DNA from 3 places in the Enterococcus sp. AZ170 genome. Region 1 is predicted to be linked to each of the others. Evidence: predicted binding sites of a transcription regulator. Region 1 holds the regulator's gene; each other region holds the start of a gene.

Region 1 (6,547 bases):
AATGGTCACCTTATCACCTAGATGGATTTGTCCAGATAGTAAAGCTTCACTCAAACGATCTTCGACCTCTTTTTGCAATGCACGTCGAATCGGTCGCGCTCCATATTCAGGATCAAAACCAACTTTACCGATTACCTCAATTGCAGCTGCCGTAATCTTTACATTCACATCTTGCTCTCGCAAACGTTGAACAATCGATTTACTCATGATCTTCACAATTTCATGAATTTCTGCTTGATCCAATGAACGGAAGACGACTGTTTCATCAACACGATTCAAAAACTCTGGACGGAAAGCTTTTTTCAACTCTTCCATGATCCGTTTTTGCATTGCGCCATAGTCCTTAGTTAAATCCTGGACATTAAAGCCAACATTTTTTTCATCGCGAATTGCTGTTGCGCCAATATTTGAGGTCATGATCAAAATAGTATTCCTAAAATCGACCTTACGCCCTTTAGAATCTGTTAAATGCCCATCATCTAATACTTGTAATAAAATATTGAAAACATCGGGATGTGCCTTTTCAACTTCATCTAGTAAAATGACAGAATATGGTTTTTGACGAATTTTTTCAGTCAACTGACCACCTTCTTCATATCCTACATAACCTGGAGGTGAACCAATTAAACGGCTAGTGCTGTATTTCTCCATAAATTCAGACATATCGACACGAACAAGGGCATCTTCACTGCCAAACATTGTTTCAGCCAACGCTTTTGCAAGCTCAGTTTTACCAACCCCTGTTGGACCTAAGAACATGAATGAGCCAATAGGTCTATCTGGATCTTTTAACCCACTACGAGCTCTGCGAATTGCACGTGACACAGCTTGAACTGCTTCATCTTGACCAACTACTCGGTGATGTAAGATACTTTCTAATTCAAGTAAGCGTTCACTTTCTTTTTTCTCTAATTGTTGTAACGGTACACCCGTCCATTGTGAAACAACGTTCGCTACATCTTCTTCAGTCACACGATTAGCGTAGCCAGAAGCTTCTTTTTGTTCTAATAAGAGAATATTTTCTAGCTTCCGTGTCATTTTTTTCTCTTTTTGGCGTAATCTTGCTGCACTTTCAAATGACTGCGCTTGAATTGCAGCTTCTTTTTCTTGAACTAAATGAGCAATATCAATGCGTAAACTATTCACCTCAGAAGGTTCATCAGCCAAATCCAAACGAACTTTGGCGGAGGATTCGTCCATCAAATCAATTGCTTTATCAGGTAATTGACGTGAATTGATATAACGAACAGATAACTGAACAGCCGCATGCAATGCATCATCTGTGATTTCCACCCCATGATGTTCCTCATAGCGCGAACGTAGACCTTTTAAAATTTCTTCAGCTTCTTCTGGTGTCGGCTCGTCCACTTGTACACGAGCAAAACGACGTTCTAAAGCAGAATCTTTTTCGATATATTTTTGATATTCATCTAATGTTGTGGCACCAATTGTCTGTAGCTCTCCTCTTGCAAGAGCTGGCTTTAAGATATTGGATGCATCAATCGCACCTTCCGCACCACCCGCACCAATCAGCGTGTGCAATTCATCAATAAATAAAATCACTTCGCCATCTTGATAAATTTCGTCAATCACCTTTTTCAGTCGATCTTCAAATTCTCCACGATACTTAGTACCTGCTACTAAAGCCCCCATATCTAACATCATTAAACGCTTTTCCTGCATATCCTCTGGAACTTCACCATTGACGATTTTTTGAGCTAATCCTTCCGCAATCGCTGTCTTACCAACACCAGGTTCACCGACTAAAACAGGATTATTCTTTGTCCGGCGACTCAAAATTTGAATCAGACGTCTGACTTCTTGTGAACGCCCAACGACAGGATCCAAGTCTTTTTCACGGGCTAATTTTGTCAAATCACGAGCTAATGAGTCTAGTGTTGGTGTTCCTTTAGGTGCTGCTTTTTGAGCTTGATTGTTACGGCGGCGTCCAACATTACCACTCATTTGCGGGTCAGTTATCCCAATTTTCTTCATTAGTAATTGACGCATTTTAGATAAACTCAAACCTAGATTCAATAATATACGTGACGCTAATATATCTTCATCCCTAAGTAGACCTAGTAAAATATGTTCCGTTCCAATATTCGGTGCACCCAATCGTTTCGCTTCATCACCTGCATAAGCAAAAATTTGTTTTGCACGAGGAGAATATGGTAAATAAGCTCCTTTAGGATATGCTTTGACTGTTCCATATCCTGTTAAATGTTCGATTTCTTCACGAATATCATTCTTATCTGCATTTAATTGGCGCAGTGATTTCCCTGCAATACCGTTGGGTTCTAGAACTAGTGCCAATAATAAATGTTCTGAGCCTACAGATTGATGCCTAAAATATTTTGCCTCTTCTTGTGCAATCGCTAAAACCGCTCGTGCACTTTCTGTAAATAATTCATCCATATTATCATTCCTCCTCGTAACTCAAACGTTCTAAAAACGACTGCATCAATTGAGCACGTAAATATTCTTCACTTTTTCCTGCTTTGCCTAAAACTTGTTTACCCAGGACAGAGAGCATCAGATTTCCTTCTCTTTTGGTGATTACTTCTTCTTCATATAACTTTTGTATAAAAATCAGTGCATCCTTTTCTGAAAGCTCATTTCCTGTAAACTTGGCAATTTGTTTTAGTAATTGATCACTATCAGAAATTTGGACCTTAGCAATCCGAATATATCCTCCACCACCGCGTTTACTTTCTACTGAATAGCCTCTTTGAATCGTAAAGCGTGTATTAATGACATAATTAATCTGGGACGGAACACAATTGAATAAATGAGCCATTTCAGCTCTGCGAATCTCAATCTTGCTGCTTTCTTCAAGTATCTTCTTTAAATATGCTTCTATTAAATCCGAAGTATTTTGATTACTCATCACACTCATCCTTTTCCCTTGACTAATACTGACCTTAATTATACATAATTTCAACTGTTTAATAAAGGAGAATGCCTAATTTGATAAGAAAAGATAAACATTCAAGTAATTCACTGCTAAATCAACTTAAATAGAAAAAAAGAACAGAGTGAAAACTCTGTTCTTTCAATCGCCCTATCGGTCCTTGATATAAACCTTACTGATAGAATAATGGAATATAAGGCTGGTAATTCTTGTAAGAACAATTTGAAGAAATATGACGAGATAATTTGTGATATTAAATCTAGTAAACCTCGTCAGAAGCTATTATCTGATAAGGAGATTTCTGAAATAGTAGCTAAATACAAAGATAGTTGCACCATATATGAACTAGCTGATATATATGGTTGTCATAGACAGACAGTCAGCAGACATCTCAAGAAGAATGGGGTTGAGATGAGGAGTAAGATATTTTAACCTCTCGCGGTTCGATTGTAATAAATGCTTTTTATTATTCAATTTATGTAGTTTCATCTCAAATCACTCCTCTATGAATATTATCAAACTTTTTCTTCACCGTTAAATCCTCAGCATTATTATTTGCCACTCTCAAATTATTCTCAGAAGAGAGGAGTACATCTTGCTCTTATTCAAAATTAGTAATATCTATATTTTGCTCCCGCATAAAAACTACTTCTTGCTTATACTCCAAGAAATTAAGTACAGCATTTCTAAGAAGCGAGATAATCGGAATAAAGAATTGAGGACGAATCATATACATTTTTTCATATTCCTAGGAAACATCTACTATCAAAGCTCATTATCTGCTTCAAGCATAGAAACGAGAATAGCCTATTCACCTTTTTCTCATTTTTATCTTTGTCTAATTCTTTGAAAAAGCGTTCATTTTTCTTTTTAGTTTCAGTCTCATCACCTTCATTTTTCATCTCAAACATAATAAAAATAATCTCAGTTCCATTTTTGTCGTGTTCTCAATAAATTTAGCCATCCTCACTACCAAACTTAACATCATTGACCTTGCCAATCTTAACATTTTGGAATGCCGTCAAAGGCTATTTAACTCTATCTCACACTTTTTTTCTAAGCTTTCACAAACCATCTTAGTAGATTGTTTAGCCTTAAAAGCTTTGTAGAAGCCAATACGAATGTAAATCTAGACCAGCCTCTTGTATAACTTAAACCTAGTATCGCATTTCTTAGGAGAAGACCCTTCCCTCCATCTAGTTTAAGAAATTGATAATAGCACTCAAATAAAATTCCGCTATAACAAAAGTAGCAACAGGTAACTTTCATATATCTGAATTAATCCCTTACCTTACTATCTAATATATCAAATTCTTTTTGTAACATATCAATAATCGCACTCTCCAAGTGAACGATCTCCTTAAATTGCTTCTCAATATCTTTCAAATTTGCTTTTTCTGCTATCACTGCCTTCATAAGTGTTAAAAATATATTCGACCATTTACTATAAGAATTTAAATATTCATTTTCCAAATTTTGTCTTTTTCTTAATCTAAAAAAGTCTGCCGCCTGTTTTCTACTTCTACAGATCTTGTCTATCTCTTCTAACAGGAAATCAATCGCAATAAAGTTTCTTTCTCTTATTGCACTTACGATATCCGTAGTCATCTCTTTCAACCCAGATAAGCCACAATAAGATAGATAGTTCTCATAGTTCTCATATTGTGCTGCCTCTGTCATTATTTTTAAATTATCCGCTATAGCATCAACAGTACTGATTGTTTTTGAGGTATGTTTTGCTTTTTTCAGATCAATCAGTTTGCAGTTCAAGTGTTTTTGAGATTGATTCCACCATGAAATAAGTAGTTCAGGCTCAACTTCATCTTGATAGTTAAAATAATTATCTTGAACGAAGATCATATTTTTTTTCACTTTAATAATTAACGCATGAACATGATGGTTTTTCTGAAACATATGACAATAATTCAAATAGAAATAGTCTAATTTTATTAAGTATTCTCCTTGATCTCTTATTATCTCTTCTATAGGTGGATTAATGGTTTCAATAAATTGAATGCCAAAATACTTATTAAGATAATAGTCGTAATAATATGGTTGAACGTTGACTATGTTCTTTTCATTATTCTGGCTTTTGTAGTAGTTTAATCCTGCTCTCCAGAAAAAATTTTTGTAATCAATATTTAATTCTATAAGTTTTTCTGCAATGAGTACTTCAAAACAGTTCAGTTGAGGCTCCTGTAACATTCATCTAATTCCTCTCTCTCATTATTTTAGAATAATGTTATTGCAAAAATATGTACCCCTAAGTGCCTTGGAAACTTTATGAAACTAATTTTAGTTTGCTGATACAAGTTGATTTCAATTTCAAAAAGTGATATTCCTTGTTTGACAACACCAGAAAGAGAGCTTTGCGATACAACATATTCAGAAGTATAAAATAATTTTGCTTCCTTTTCAGATAAAGAAGTCCGGTGCATAAATGGGAAGGTTACTTTATACTCTGTCGTTTTATTATCTTCCCCTATAACAACCGATTCGTGATAATCTCCATAAAGACCTAATGCTATTAATCTCACTACTGAAACAGAGTCACTGCAGTGAATATCAACAATATTTCCTTTACATTCAAAATTATCTAAATCATCAGCGTAATGAATATCATAATTGCTTTTTTCAAAAGTATTTGCTGATGGTAGAGGAAACCCAGAACCTAATGGGGTTAGAGTTACTTCTTTGCCATCTTCACTGCATTGAAAAGCTTTATTATTAAACTGATTTTTAATATTTACTTTGATCATTCTGTCATTCCCCCTTATTAGAGAATTTATTGAAATACATTCCCATTTTCTTGTAGCATATTTAAAAGATTTAGATGCTTTTTCGTGGATGTCAGCAGTCAGTTTATTTTTCCTTCAGTCTTCTCCTTGTTTTGATTATTTTATGCTAACCTTTAGTATAGTTAATCACATGAATATTCCTTTGTCTCTATAAAGAATACCTTTCAAAATACGGTCTCTATTTTGGTAATAAAGTTCATTTTAATAATAAAATTTTGATATTTCATTACTACACTACTAATTAAAAGATATAATAAACTAAAAAAACTGAATGATTGATCAAAGTCTCCTCTGATAAATTATTCAGCCTTCATTACTATTTTTATATTTTATCTGGACAATTAAATATGCTCATGCTATTTATTCTCTTAAAGTCAGGATTTCAGTTTCCTCTTTCATTATTTTTACACAATATGCTCTAAACCCAATATAGGTTTTTAAGATTTCCCTCAAGTTTAAAAGACGCTCCTGATCTCCTTGAATATCGAGTTGCATTTCATAGTATCCACCTTCAGAATATTTATTTACTAGATAGAAATAGGCGCGCATAATCTGACTTTCTTCATCATAATGACTGAATACATCTTTCCCATAGCTTAAGGTTCGCCTTATTATCTTCGATGCATCTGTAATATTATCTGCTTGTGATAATATAGTGCCATATAAATTCCGTGGTTTCCCACGATTGGAAGCACGATGGTCTTCAATGGCTTCCATCATTATTGTGATTTCTTTTTCAGAATATTTACGAGAAATAACTGGATCTTGTGCCAATAACTGAGCAGAATAGTAGTGATGATTTCTCCGTCCTTTATTCAACCCAATATCATGAAAA
Region 2 (6,547 bases), 1.2 Mb from region 1:
GTATAAATGTTTCCTGCTTTAGATAGTGCAAATTTCTCGGCTGCATCTTGTGTGTCGTCAAAGGTATAAGATGTTGTTTGGTAAATAGGTACGGCTCTAGAATTCGTCTCTTTGTCGGGTTTGTGTCCTCCATGGATTTGGATCGTTTCAAATTGATAGTTAGAGTTTGTCATTATGCGTCATTCCTTTTCTATTTTTTATTTTATTGATTTTTTTTATATCGCCAATCCACATATCACCTTCTTGCATAATGACCGCCTCTTTCTATTTATTCTCATTAAAAGGAACAAAAAAGCCGTCCCTACTAGCTTTATACTAGTAAAGGGCGACTGTCGCGGTACCACCTTTATTGGAAATCACTTCCATCTCAACCCAAACGTCGAATCACTTCTTGATTTGGTGCCTTGTTAACGGTAGCTGCCGTAAAAATCAAATTGATTTTTCCTCTCCAAGATCATTTTCGACAAGGGATCATTACTTTCTTGCACCAAACGAAAGCTCTCTCGCTCCAATAACTGATCACATCAATTCACTGGATATAATGTCTGCTTGTGTACTCTTCTTTTCAATGAGTTTTAGTATTGGTCATAATATTAGAGCATTCTCATTTTTTTGTCAACGTTTTTTTCTTTATTTTTCATTTTTTATAAATATTACTCTTCTATTGAGTGTCCTATTTCTCTTTCTTCTACTTTTTTATTATAATTAAGAAAATTGGAGGTTGATTTAATGTCAGCAAGTAATGAAAAAGTGGAAATACTCTTATCTTATTTATCTGAAATCCATACAAAGAGCTTAACTTTATACGATTTAGTCACCAGCCGCCCACGCCCTGAAGATACTCGAATTCTTTTAAATATCAATGAAGTCTTCACCTATTATCATAGTGTACGTGTTTTTTACTACAGTAATAGTGAACTAACGGCCTCAGAGGTTCACCCCTTTTTTAAAGCCTTTGAAGATTTCTATTTTGAATTGAAGCAGGTCTTTTTTCTTGAAGAGGATGATAGCATCCTACTTTATAATAAGTTAACGGCTATGAAAGATTCTTTTGAACAGTTGACGAATGATTTTAATGTTCTATAATAGAGTAGACAACAGGTAAAGAAGGTGCCCAAATGGATCAAAGTGAAGTCGTAGAGCGCTTGCGCGAAGAGTTGGAGATTCCATTTTTTAATGGAACGATTGAAGAACGTGAATACACAGAAGCTGAATATCAGAAGATCAAATCTGATCTGATTCAGTATTTTGATGATTATGTGCGTAATGTAGAAAATTAATACGGAATAGTCACATGAAAATCTAAAGATCTAAAACAGACTGTAATGTTTCTGTTTTAGATCTTTTTCTATGTCTTTAAAAGCAAGTCTCTTTTCTTTGCTTAAAACAGACAAAAAATAACATTATGTATGTTAAAATTAAAAAGATAAAGATATATTATTAATATGATATTTATTTTCAAAAACGTATAAATAAAAAACCATCGGCGGAAAAGGCCGATGGAAAAGGAGTATTACTCAATAAGAGTAAAATGAAAAATAAAAAGGTTGTTGTTGGTATGATCATATAATACAACAGTTTTTTTCTTTTGTCTACTAAAAATAACATTAAATTAAAATGAAATCTTACTATTTTTTGTCATTTTTCCATTTATTTTTTTATTTATTTAATAAAAGGTTGCTCATTCGTGTGATAGCAAATGAAATGTCATCTGTTGCTTTATCTTGCTTTTCTTCTGAATGATTGAACAAATCAACATCGATCCCTTTTTCCGGATCTAAAGATAAAATCATTTCGTTACAACCAGCTAAATATTCGATGTATGAACGTTCGAATTTCTTATGGATTCCCATAACACGGGCAGGTGGACGCAATTGAGTTACTTTTTCAAGCATAATTGTATATTCCTTGGTGCCATCTTGGAAAATGCGTTGAATCTCAGCAATTCTTTCTGGAGCCAACTCCGTTACTTTGCCGTTATCGATTGCTTTACGAACTTCCTCGTAATAGTCGTTCATTTTTTCTCCGACTTCTTCTGTTTCTTTAACAATATCATTGATGTTTTGAACATAATAGCCTAAATTTGGTTTCACAATCTTTCCTACTTTCTTTTAGTAATCACTCAATTTTACCCTGTTTGATAGGCAGATGACAAGAAGAATCTGCAAAAATACAATTTTACCCTGATTCTTCTTATAAAAAAACTGCAAACAGATTTTTTGTTTGCAGTTTTTATGTTTTTATTGAATTTCGTCACTTGTTTTGATGATTTTAGAAATCATGCCATACTCTTTGGCTTCGTCAGCTGACATCCAGAAGTTACGGTCTGTATCTTTTGCGATTTTTTCGTAAGTTTGACCTGTCGCTTCAGCGATCAAGCGATTGACACGTTCACGCATACGGATGATTTCTTTGGCTTCAATTTGAATCTCTGTACTTTGTCCTTGCACACCGCCAGCAGGTTGATGGATCATATAGCGTGTATTTGGTAAGCTATAACGATTCTTCGCTTCAGCAGCTAAGTAAATCGTAATACCAGCACTTGCAACCCAACCAGTTCCGATCACGATCACTTCTGGTTTTACAAATTTGATCATGTCATGAATCGTATCTCCCGCTTCAACATGTCCGCCTTGGCTATTGATAAAGATTTTGATAGGCTCATCACCCATTGCAGCTAGCAACAATAATTGAGATGTTACTTCTCGTGCTAAATCTTGATTGATTTCTCCGTAAATCAAAATTGTTCGCTCTTCAAACAATTTTTTCATAAACGCATTTGGTTGTTGTTTTTCTTCTGTTTCTTCATTTTCATCTAAATAGTTCATCACGACTAACCTCCATATTTTAAAGCTAAATCTCTATATTAATAATACCGCAATATGAAAATTTGTCCACTTTTTTGACTTGTTTTGACCTTAAAAACTATTTTTCAAACATCAAGGATCCATCGATACTTAAAAGTAATCTATTGTTTATTTTTATCTGAGACATAACACTACGAGTCACATCCCCTACTCCAGGAATTCGAATTACTAGTGAAATCAGAAGTAACTTCGCGATAATTGCTGAGAAACCCAGTGAGGTACAGGGCGACGTCACACTGGATCTATTTGATTCTCATCTGTCATAAACCATACAAAACTTCTGCTGCATTCTTTGCCTTAACATTCTTCGTCTTTTTGCCAACTAATAAGTAAAAATAGATTATCACTTTACCCCATTAATATAGGAAGTATTATGAACTTCCATAAAGTGTTGATAAGGCTTCATACACACTAACAAAAAAGAATGATCTAATAACATATCTACAGAGATTGGAATGATATGAGGATGATCTTCTAACACCGATGGAATCAGGGCCTCTTCACAAAAGATATATTCATTACGAATCGATTGGTCATATCCTTCAACTTCGTATATGGAACGGTAAAATTTATTCTCTACCACTATATCGAAAACATTAAATTCAGAGAATTTACTTTGATACAGTAAAAATTTTGAATCAGAATCGGTTACGATTTTCAAACGGAAGAACAGTTTTTCTTGCATTAAAATAGGGCCCGCTTCTTCAATAAAACGATAGATTAAATTTGTATCAATTACAAGAAGATTTTTAATTCCTTGTCCCCATTTAAATAAAACTTTGACGATTCGTTGAAACAGCTCTTTATTTTTAGGATGCAGCGTATAAAAAGAACCGTGGACTAAAACTTGATGATTATACCAAGCATTCCTTGTTAAACGGATAACCCCTTCTTCAAAACTAAAATCCCCTAATAAAATTTGATCAAATTCTTCTTCAAAATATTGGATTAGTCGAATAATATCTGGACGACCAACTAAAAACGTACTACGTAATTTCTCATGGTCTTCAAATAAATTCTCTAATTGACTAAAAGAATACTCACAAGAATTAAAAAGAGACACCACATAAACAATTTCATGTTCTGGTAAAAAGCGCTCCATATTCAAACTTTTCCATGCTTGTTCGACTAACTTGAAAATGGGGCGTTTTTTTAAATCGACGATGACCTTTTCTTCTAATTCAAGCTTTTCTTTATCTTGACGTGAATAGGCAATATTCATTCCTTGTAAAATAAAATAACGACTTTCTTCCGTATAAACTCTGGTTGAAAACTCGTGTTCAATCAAATCGAGCATGTCCTCGCACGCTTCTTCAAATTCAATCGTCTGATTTGTTTCATAATTGATGTCAATTTTTGTTAGATAGTATAAATATAAGAACCTCGTTTCAAATTCTGAACTATTCAACCGTTCATTTTCACAGTCCAGATGACAAGCAGAAAAAAAAGCTTCCGCTTTTTTCTTCAAATTATAAGCTTTACTAACTGAAATAAATTCTTCTTCTACTAAATCCAAGTAATTAAACTGTTGTTCCAAAAATTTGGTACACGTCTTTAGAAATAATGATTGCTGATAGATGATTTTGCGAATTTCAAATAATGGAATATCTTTATTAAATTCTACATAAAAGTATTTTTTTTGTTTCTCATAACTTAATATGTACATATCTAGTATCTGAACTAAATCTTCCAAATCATTTTGTACTGTTGTTGGAAATGCTTCGAATATTTCTATATAATGCGTAATGTCAATTTTTTCATATTTGTATAGTGCTTCAAGAAGAACAATTTTTCTATAAATATTTTTTTCTAAATACTTTTCTAACATCTATTCCCACTCTTTGCATAGTTGATTTCTCAATTATTTTATCAGTAATTGAGTTTAAAAATAGATGCGATGACTTACTCTACTAAACTTTTTTATTAAGTAGCCTATCGTTATAGATATTTCATAAACATAGCTAACTTAATTATTGCCGAGTGGAAGTCATCACACTATCAATAAATATACTTCATTTCAATTTTTAATATACACGCAAATGAGTAGATAGAAAAGTAATAAGTATTTCTATAAAAAAACTTAATTTTTTCACTAGATATCTGTTTAACCGGTAATTCATTTTTGAAAGAGTGGGGATTATCACTTCCTTATAAACGTCTATAAATAATTCAAATGATTACTCTTTCTTTTCTCTCTTTTTAGTATTCGATCCTTTTTTACGAAAAATAATTAAGGAACTAATTAAAGCAACGATACAAAAAACAAAAGCCATCGCAAACGCATGACGATAATCGGTAACCTCCAATGATTCTTTTATAGCAAGTGTGGAGCTTCCAATTGCCAATGATTGTGTAGGAGTAGCTTGGGCATGACTAGATAGAAACGTAACTAATACAGCAGTCCCAAAGGAGCTAGCAATTTGCCTTAATGTATTATTCGTTGCGGTCCCATTACTGATCATGTCATTGGGTAAAGCATTCATTCCCGTTGTTGTCACTGGCATCAAGACCATTGATATTCCCAATAAACGAATAGCATAGAAAATAGCTATGAAAAGAATTGGCGTTATCTCAGTAATAAATAGAAATGGAAATGTCCCTAAAGACAATAACGTCAAACCAATCGGGATTAAAAAACGTCCACCAAATCGATCAAATAATTTTCCTGTAACTGGATTCATTAATCCCATCACAATACTTCCAGGTAATAAAATCAACCCCGAATCAATTGGACTTTCTAGATGAACCTTTTGAATATAGTCTGGTAAAATAGATTCAAATCCAAGCAAGGCTATATAAGAAATGGCACTTAGAAACACAGAAACTGAAAAAGTTGAGTAGCTAAACACTTTTAAGTTCAATAGTGGATTTGAAATTTTCAACTCTCGTACAATAAAAGAAATAATCACAGCACATCCTATAAACAAAAGAACAATCACTTCTTTAGACAACCAGCCTTTAGTACTGGCTAAACTAATGCTGTATAACAAACTACCAAATCCAATGATCGATAAAAAAACAGAAGGAATGTCTAACTTACTCTGTTTTAAGGGTATGCTGACTTTAAAAAACAGCAAAGCCCCTATTTCAGATAGAAGAATCAACGGTATTGTAATAAGAAATAATGTTTTCCAATTAAAATAGGTAATAATATATCCAGATAGCGTTGGCCCTATCGCGGGAGCTAACGCAACTACTAAACCAACAAACCCCATAGCAGTTCCACGCTCGTTTTTTTGGAACAGCGTTAATACAATCGTCTGAATCAAAGGAAGCATAATTCCAGAAGCAATTCCCTGTAATAATCGTCCAAAAAGCAAATACTTGAATGTTGGACCGAAATAACAAATAAGCACGCCCATTAAAAATAAATTCAAGGCAGTTAAAAATAGATATTTAGACTTGATTTGTTTCATTAAATAAGCAGACAAAGGAATAGTAATACCTGATACTAAGAGAAACAACGTTGTTAACCATTGAACGGTGCTTAAACTTATATTCAGGTCTTTCATAATCGTTGGGTAGGCTGTGATCAACAGCGTCTGATTCATAATAATACAAAATGCGCCCAGTAGAATAACAACCATAAGAGCACTTCGATTATAGCGTACCCCATCATAGGTTTCTTTGTTTTTATTCATCCATTCACGTCCTTAAATAATTACACCGATTTTCCCATT
Region 3 (6,547 bases), 1.0 Mb from region 1:
TAGAGAGATTCAAGATATGTTGGTTGAATTAGAAAATACGAATTTAATAGATACTACGATCATGTTTCTAGATGCGACGGATGAAGAGCTTGTTTCTAGGTACAAAGAAACTCGTCGTGCGCACCCATTAGCGATGGATGGTTTAATCACCGAAGGAATCAGGAAAGAGCGGGCAATTCTTGAAGAAATCAAAGGCGATGCTCAAGTTGTAATAGATACGACCAGCTTATCTCCTAGACAACTACGTGAAAGAATCAATAGTGAATTTAAATCTAGAGATACGCACGAATTCCGTGTAGAGTTGGTTTCTTTTGGATTCAAATACGGTTTACCGATCGATGCAGATATTGTGATGGATGTCCGTTTTTTACCGAATCCTCATTATATTCCAGAATTAAAACCATTGACCGGACAAGATTCATCTGTCTATGATTATGTGATGAGTTTTCCTGAAACAGAGAGCTTCTATACTCGTTTTATCGACTTATTGAAAAACGTGATGCCAGGCTATGAAAAAGAAGGAAAATCAAGCATTACGATTGCCATTGGATGTACTGGTGGACAACATCGATCAGTCGCACTGACTGAACGTGTCGGTAAGGAGTTAGGGCAAGAATATCATGTGAATATTACCCATCGTGATAAAGGAAAACGGAAAGAGACGGTAAATCGCTCATGAAAATGAAAACTTATCGGATTAGAAAACCCAAGATTGTTGTTGTTGGCGGAGGGACAGGCTTACCGGTTATTTTAAAAAGTCTACGAAATCAAAGTGCGGATATTACAGCAGTTGTAACTGTAGCGGATGATGGAGGAAGCAGCGGTGAAATCCGAGAATCGATGAACATGACGCCTCCTGGTGATTTGCGTAATGTTTTGGTCGCATTATCAGATATGCCTCAGCTTTATGAAGATATTTTTCAATATCGTTTCGATCAATCAGATAAATATTTTGCTAATCATGCAATTGGCAATTTAATCATTGCGGCTGTTTCAGAAATGCGGGGGAGTACCTATGAAGCGATTCAGCTACTTTCAAAAATGATGCATGTTGACGGGCATATTTATCCTTCATCAGAAAGACCATTGACGCTTCATGCCGTTTTCAAAGATGGTACTATCGCAGTTGGAGAATCAAGTATTGCAGTTGATCGAAAAACAATCGATCATGTTTTTGTGACTAACACGAATGATAATGAGCAACCAAAAGCTGCTAGGAAAGTCGTTAAGGCTATCGAAGAGGCAGATATGATCGTGTTAGGACCAGGTAGCATGTTTACAAGTATTTTGCCTAACTTAGTGATCAATGAAATTGGAGATGCGATCATTAATGCAAAAGGAGAAGTCGTTTATATCTGTAATATTATGACTCAAAAGGGCGAAACGGAACATTTTACTGATGCTGATCATGTTTGTGTTTTACATGAACACTTAAAAAGTAAATTTGTTGATACTGTTTTGGTCAATACTGAAAATGTTCCTGATGGGTATATGGATCCGGAGATTTATGATGAATATCTAGTTCAGGTGGAGCATGATTTTCAGCGTTTGAGAGATGAAGGCTGTCGTGTGATTTCGACAGATTTCTTGAAATTACGTGACGGCGGTGTTTTTCATGACGGGGATAAGGTTGTAGATGAATTATTCCGTATCGTATTTGGCCCAAGATATTAAAAAGTAAGAAGAAAGGAGGAAGGTAGATTGTCTTTTGCAGCGGATGTAAAAAAAGAACTAACGACCTTAGAAGTTCATCGGGAACATGCTCGATCAGAATTAGCTGCGTTGATTCGGATGAATGGTTCACTAAGTATCGTGAATCAGCAATTCGTCTTGAATGTTCAAACAGAAAATGCAGCGATTGCCAGACGAATCTATTCTCTTTTAAAAGATCATTATGAGGTGCGTTCGGAATTATTGGTACGAAAAAAGATGAAACTAAAGAAGAACAATGTCTATATCGTAAGATTAAAACAAGATACGAAAAGTGTATTAGCTGATTTAGACATTTTAGATGGTATGATGTTTAACACTCATGTGTCGGACGAAATTATAGGAAATGCACAAAAAATGAGGTCTTATTTAAGAGGAGCTTTTATGGCTTCTGGATCAGTTAATAACCCGGAAACTAGCCGATATCATTTGGAAATATTTTCTATTTATGAAGAACATAATGATGATATTTGTCAGATGCTGAACTATTATGACTTGAATGCTCGAACGTTAGAACGGCGCAACGGGTATATTTCTTATTTAAAAGGTGCTGAACGAATTGCTGATTTTCTAACGTTGATCGGTGCGACCAATTCAATGTTAAAATTTGAAGATGTTCGGATCGTTCGTGATATGCGTAATTCAGTCAATCGGTTAGTCAATTGTGAAACAGCGAATCTCAATAAAACGATCGATGCAGCTTCGAAGCAAATTGAAAATATCCAGTATATTGAAAGTGTAGTTGGCTTATCGGCTTTACCAGGGAAATTACAAGAGATTGCTGAATTAAGATTAGAGTATCCGGAAGTAAGTTTAAAAGAATTAGGCGAGATGATCCCATCAGGTGCTATTTCAAAGTCAGGAATCAATCATCGAATTCGTAAAATCAATGAATTTGCAGATAAACTAAGAGAAAAAAGTGCGTAACCTTTTATGGATTGCTATGAGAGAATAGCAGAAAGTTGGGTGGAAATGATGGGCGTAGAAGATAAAGATTTTATCATGAGGCAAATCAAGCAACTCGGAGAAGGTCTAGGAAATTTTCTTGGCAAGGAGGATGTAGATAAGATTTTGAGTTTTGGAGAAGACGCTGAAAAAGAGATTCAAGATTCTGCAACAGCTAAGGAATCGAGTATTGACCGTAGCTCTAAAGAAAACGAGACCAAGCCTAAATAAATAGCTTGGTCTCGTTTTTTATTTCCCTTCTATATAACCAATCAATTCTTCTTTAGTAATCGATTCATCAAAAATATGCTCACCAATAATAATTGTTGGTACAAATTTGATATTGGCAGCTTCAGCTTCCAGAATTACTGCTTGAATGATCGCAGGTTCTTCTTTTTTAGACAATTGTAAATTATCTTGTGCAAAAACAGCGACATCTTCTAAAGAAAGATTTCCCCATTGGTCTTGGGTATCATACATTTGTTTCAAATCAGCCAACCCTTTTTCAGGTAAGTCATAATTGATATGATGATGCATGACATTGCCTCGTTGTAGGCTTTCTTTTTCTTTGTCTAATAGCTTGATAATTCGTTGGACTTTTCCTTGTTTGACATACTCATTTAGGAAATCAAAGGATTCCTCAAACCATTTTTTACAATAAGGGCAACGAACATTCATAAATTCTACCATCTTTACTGGAGCCGAGTCTTTTCCAATAGCTAAACCATTTTTTGTAGTAACTTTTGTTGCATCAATAACTGAAATATCCATTTTACAAACATCCTTTCATTTCTTATACTTATAAGTGTAGCGCTTTTAATCATCAATTTAAATAAAAATGCCCAAAATTCTGGGCATTTTTCATTATTTACTTAATGAGCTGCTATTTTCCATTACTTCATCGATCAAACCATATTCTTTCGCTTGTGTAGCTGTCATAAAGTTGTCACGGTCGGTGTCGCGTTCGATGACTTCAAGTGGTTGACCAGTACGTTCAGCCAAAATTTTATTTAGGCGATCACGTGTATCAAGAATATGTTTCGCTGCGATCTCAATTTCAGTTGCTTGACCTTGAGCGCCACCTAATGGTTGGTGGATCATGATTTCTGCATTAGGTAATGCGAATCGTTTGCCTTTTGTACCAGCAGTCAATAAGAAACTGCCCATAGAAGCTGCCATACCAAGAACGATAGTTTGGACATCCGCTTTAACAAAATTCATTGTATCAAAGATGGCTAATCCAGCAGAAACACTTCCACCTGGTGAGTTGATGTAAATATAGATATCTTTTTCAGAGTCTTGTGCATCCAAAAATAATAACTGAGCAATGACCGAGTTTGCTACATTATCATCAATTGGACCACTTAACATAATGATTCTATCTTTTAATAATCGTGAATAAATATCATATGCTCTTTCTCCACGAGATGATTGTTCAATAACTGTTGGTATTAAATTCATAGTATATTCCTCCTATAATAAAGCTCTTCAAATCATTTTATCACAAAGCAAGACTTAATGCTTAAAAAAAGTATACTGTATTGGTCAATAAAGGTCAACTTTAATGCACTAAATTAAATAAAAAAACCTTAGAAAACTAAGGCTTTTTTGAGTATTATGAAGTGACTACAATATTTCCATTTTGATCAGCTGGTTTAAGTAAAGTCATGATTGAAGTGAAAAATGCAATAACTGCAGGAATCGCTGTCCAAGAGAATACTAGGTACATAATGCCTTTTCCAGTGAAACCAGAATAAAACTTATGAATGCCTATCCAACCTAAGAAAAAGGCTAATATAAAATAAATCCATTTATTAACAACTCTACCATGCTGTACATAGCCGCCAACGGACTGTGTATTGTTATTTTCATTCACAATGTTAATATTGATCTTATCTTGTAAATTGTCTATTGTATTTGTAGCTTGTTCTGCTTTGTGGATGATCAATTCGTCACCATCTTCAAATACATCAACTTGATCCCCAACTTCTGGCTTAAAATGAAACCACTCATACAAAGCACGAGTTGTGCTTCCATCTTCATTAGCAATAACAACATCATCAAAATCTAACTTAATAACTTTTTTCCCCATATCAACTTCCCCAATTCTCCAAATAATATTACTACCGCTATATTATATCATCAATTGAATGAGTAATCTAGACCTATAAATAAAGGAAATAAACAAAATGCTAAAAAAAAAATAAAAAGTTTAGTAAGATAAATATTTTTTTTCATATTTTTTTGTCCTTGTGAAAGAGTATGTTATACTAAAAAAACAAGAATGAAAAGAGTGAGGGAATCCAAATGGTGGTTTTTATTGCAGGTATGACTGGTGTGCTAATTGGTGCAGTAATTGTATCAATAGGCGTGGCACTTCGTGTCACTTATGATGAACGCAAGGCAGTCCGTTACCGAGAATTAGAAAATTTTGTTAAAGAAATAGAAACACTGAACCTTCTAAACAAGAAGATCAATGAGATTCTACAAAAAAGAGATATCTATGTAGACAAGTCGGTGAATTTTATATCAATGGACGATTGTTATATCAGCATCGATGATTTTATTTATTTAGAATCTTTTTCGGCCCAAAATAATTTTTACTTACCAACATATTTGATTGAAGAATTTTTCAAAAAAATCGCCCATAGAAAAGTCATCTTAACACCAGATGAAGTGATCTCAATGGGTGGTAGTACTTATAAAGGCGGGCGTGTGATTTTAGAAAGCTTTTCAGAAGAGCTACTTTCAATCATTGAAGATAAGAAAAGACAAATGAAACGGTTGACACATAAACCTTTATACTATTTTCAAAGAGGATAATAGAGTAGACACTTGAAGGATTTCAAGTGTCTTTTTTTTGCAAATGATAAGACGTATATTGGATTTTTCATGTCCTAAAATGAGATGAACAATGAAATAAAAGTAAGGACACTACTTCGACCAGATTAAGCTCTAACCATTCATTTGAAATCAAGAGTGGCAGCGATTATTCTATAAATATAAACGACGGGAAAAAAACAAAAGCATTGAATTTCCATTCGTTAGATAGAAAAAAACCATAAGTAAGAAAAAGAGAACTTATGTTTTTAGAATTTTCTGAATCTTTTTATCAAATTTTATTGACATTCTCATTTAATAGGTTTATAGTTAACAAAAGCTTTTATTTATCACATGCTATTTTAATCTTTACGATAGATTTTTAAAAATGAGGAGACCGTTACTATGGAAAAGACAAAAAACAATCACGTATTAGTCATTATTTTACCGTGTAGGACTTAGAACACTGAGAAATTTCGCAGATGTTTGAGTCCTGTTTGTCTTTCGTAGATGGGATTCTTACTAAGACATCCCATTATTCAATGGGATGTCTTTTTTTCAAAAAAAATGTAAGGAAGCAGAGTAAATAAAAAATTGAATCAGAAGCAGCAAAATAAAAGCTACTGACGATAACTGAATTGGAGTGGATGAAAAATGCGTAGTGATCAAATAAAAAAAGGGATTGAAGCTGCACCCGCCAGAAGTTTACTTTATGCAACGGGACAAGTGAAAAATGCTAAGGACATGCAAAAGCCGTTTATAGCAATTTGTAATTCTTATATTGATATTGTTCCGGGTCATGTACATTTAAGAGAGTTAGCCGATGTTGCAAAAGAAGCGATTCGGGAAGCGGGAGGAATTCCTTTCGAATTCAATACGATCGGTGTAGATGATGGGATTGCGATGGGGCATATCGGCATGCGTTATTCTTTACCTAGTAGAGAAATTATTGCAGATGCTGCTGAAACGGTGATCAATGCGCATTGGTTCGATGGTGTTTTCTATATTCCAAACTGTGACAAAATCACTCCAGGTATGTTGATGGCAAGTGTACGTACAAATGTTCCTGCAA

Evidence for each region. Region 1 encodes CtsR, which represses protease genes until heat stress. Its sites were predicted from a motif close to TTGGTCAAAAAAGGTCAAANA; they were not measured.
Region 2: the regulator CtsR is predicted to act here: its motif matches at 2,900-2,920, upstream of IGJ55_RS05290 (ATP-dependent Clp protease proteolytic subunit).
Region 3: the regulator CtsR is predicted to act here: its motif matches at 4,197-4,217, upstream of clpP (ATP-dependent Clp endopeptidase proteolytic subunit ClpP).

What each region holds. Positions count from the first base shown of each region.
Region 1 covers NZ_CP172947.1:3,380,080-3,386,626, forward strand. The annotation lists gene IGJ55_RS16170 (ATP-dependent Clp protease ATP-binding subunit) at 1-2,418, opposite strand, end outside; gene IGJ55_RS16175 (CtsR family transcriptional regulator) at 2,423-2,890, opposite strand; gene IGJ55_RS16180 (helix-turn-helix domain-containing protein) at 3,101-3,346, shown strand; partial or broken gene IGJ55_RS16185 (DUF2130 domain-containing protein) at 3,405-4,031, opposite strand; gene IGJ55_RS16190 (hypothetical protein) at 4,193-5,119, opposite strand; gene IGJ55_RS16195 (hypothetical protein) at 5,146-5,673, opposite strand; gene IGJ55_RS16200 (HD domain-containing protein) at 6,073-6,547, opposite strand, start outside.
Region 2 covers NZ_CP172947.1:1,082,861-1,089,407, reverse strand. The annotation lists gene IGJ55_RS05310 (O-acetylhomoserine aminocarboxypropyltransferase/cysteine synthase family protein) at 1-173, opposite strand, end outside; T-box leader at 319-578, opposite strand; gene IGJ55_RS05305 (hypothetical protein) at 730-1,086, shown strand; gene IGJ55_RS05300 (hypothetical protein) at 1,119-1,280, shown strand; gene IGJ55_RS05295 (hypothetical protein) at 1,659-2,093, opposite strand; gene IGJ55_RS05290 (ATP-dependent Clp protease proteolytic subunit) at 2,241-2,828, opposite strand; gene IGJ55_RS05285 (hypothetical protein) at 3,211-4,695, opposite strand; gene IGJ55_RS05280 (MDR family MFS transporter) at 5,045-6,508, opposite strand.
Region 3 covers NZ_CP172947.1:2,377,633-2,384,179, reverse strand. The annotation lists gene rapZ (RNase adapter RapZ) at 1-679, shown strand, start outside; gene IGJ55_RS11560 (gluconeogenesis factor YvcK family protein) at 676-1,674, shown strand; gene whiA (DNA-binding protein WhiA) at 1,702-2,637, shown strand; gene IGJ55_RS11550 (hypothetical protein) at 2,644-2,886, shown strand; gene IGJ55_RS11545 (DsbA family protein) at 2,905-3,426, opposite strand; gene clpP (ATP-dependent Clp endopeptidase proteolytic subunit ClpP) at 3,520-4,116, opposite strand; gene IGJ55_RS11535 (TM2 domain-containing protein) at 4,271-4,747, opposite strand; gene IGJ55_RS11530 (hypothetical protein) at 4,963-5,478, shown strand; gene ilvD (dihydroxy-acid dehydratase) at 6,130-6,547, shown strand, end outside.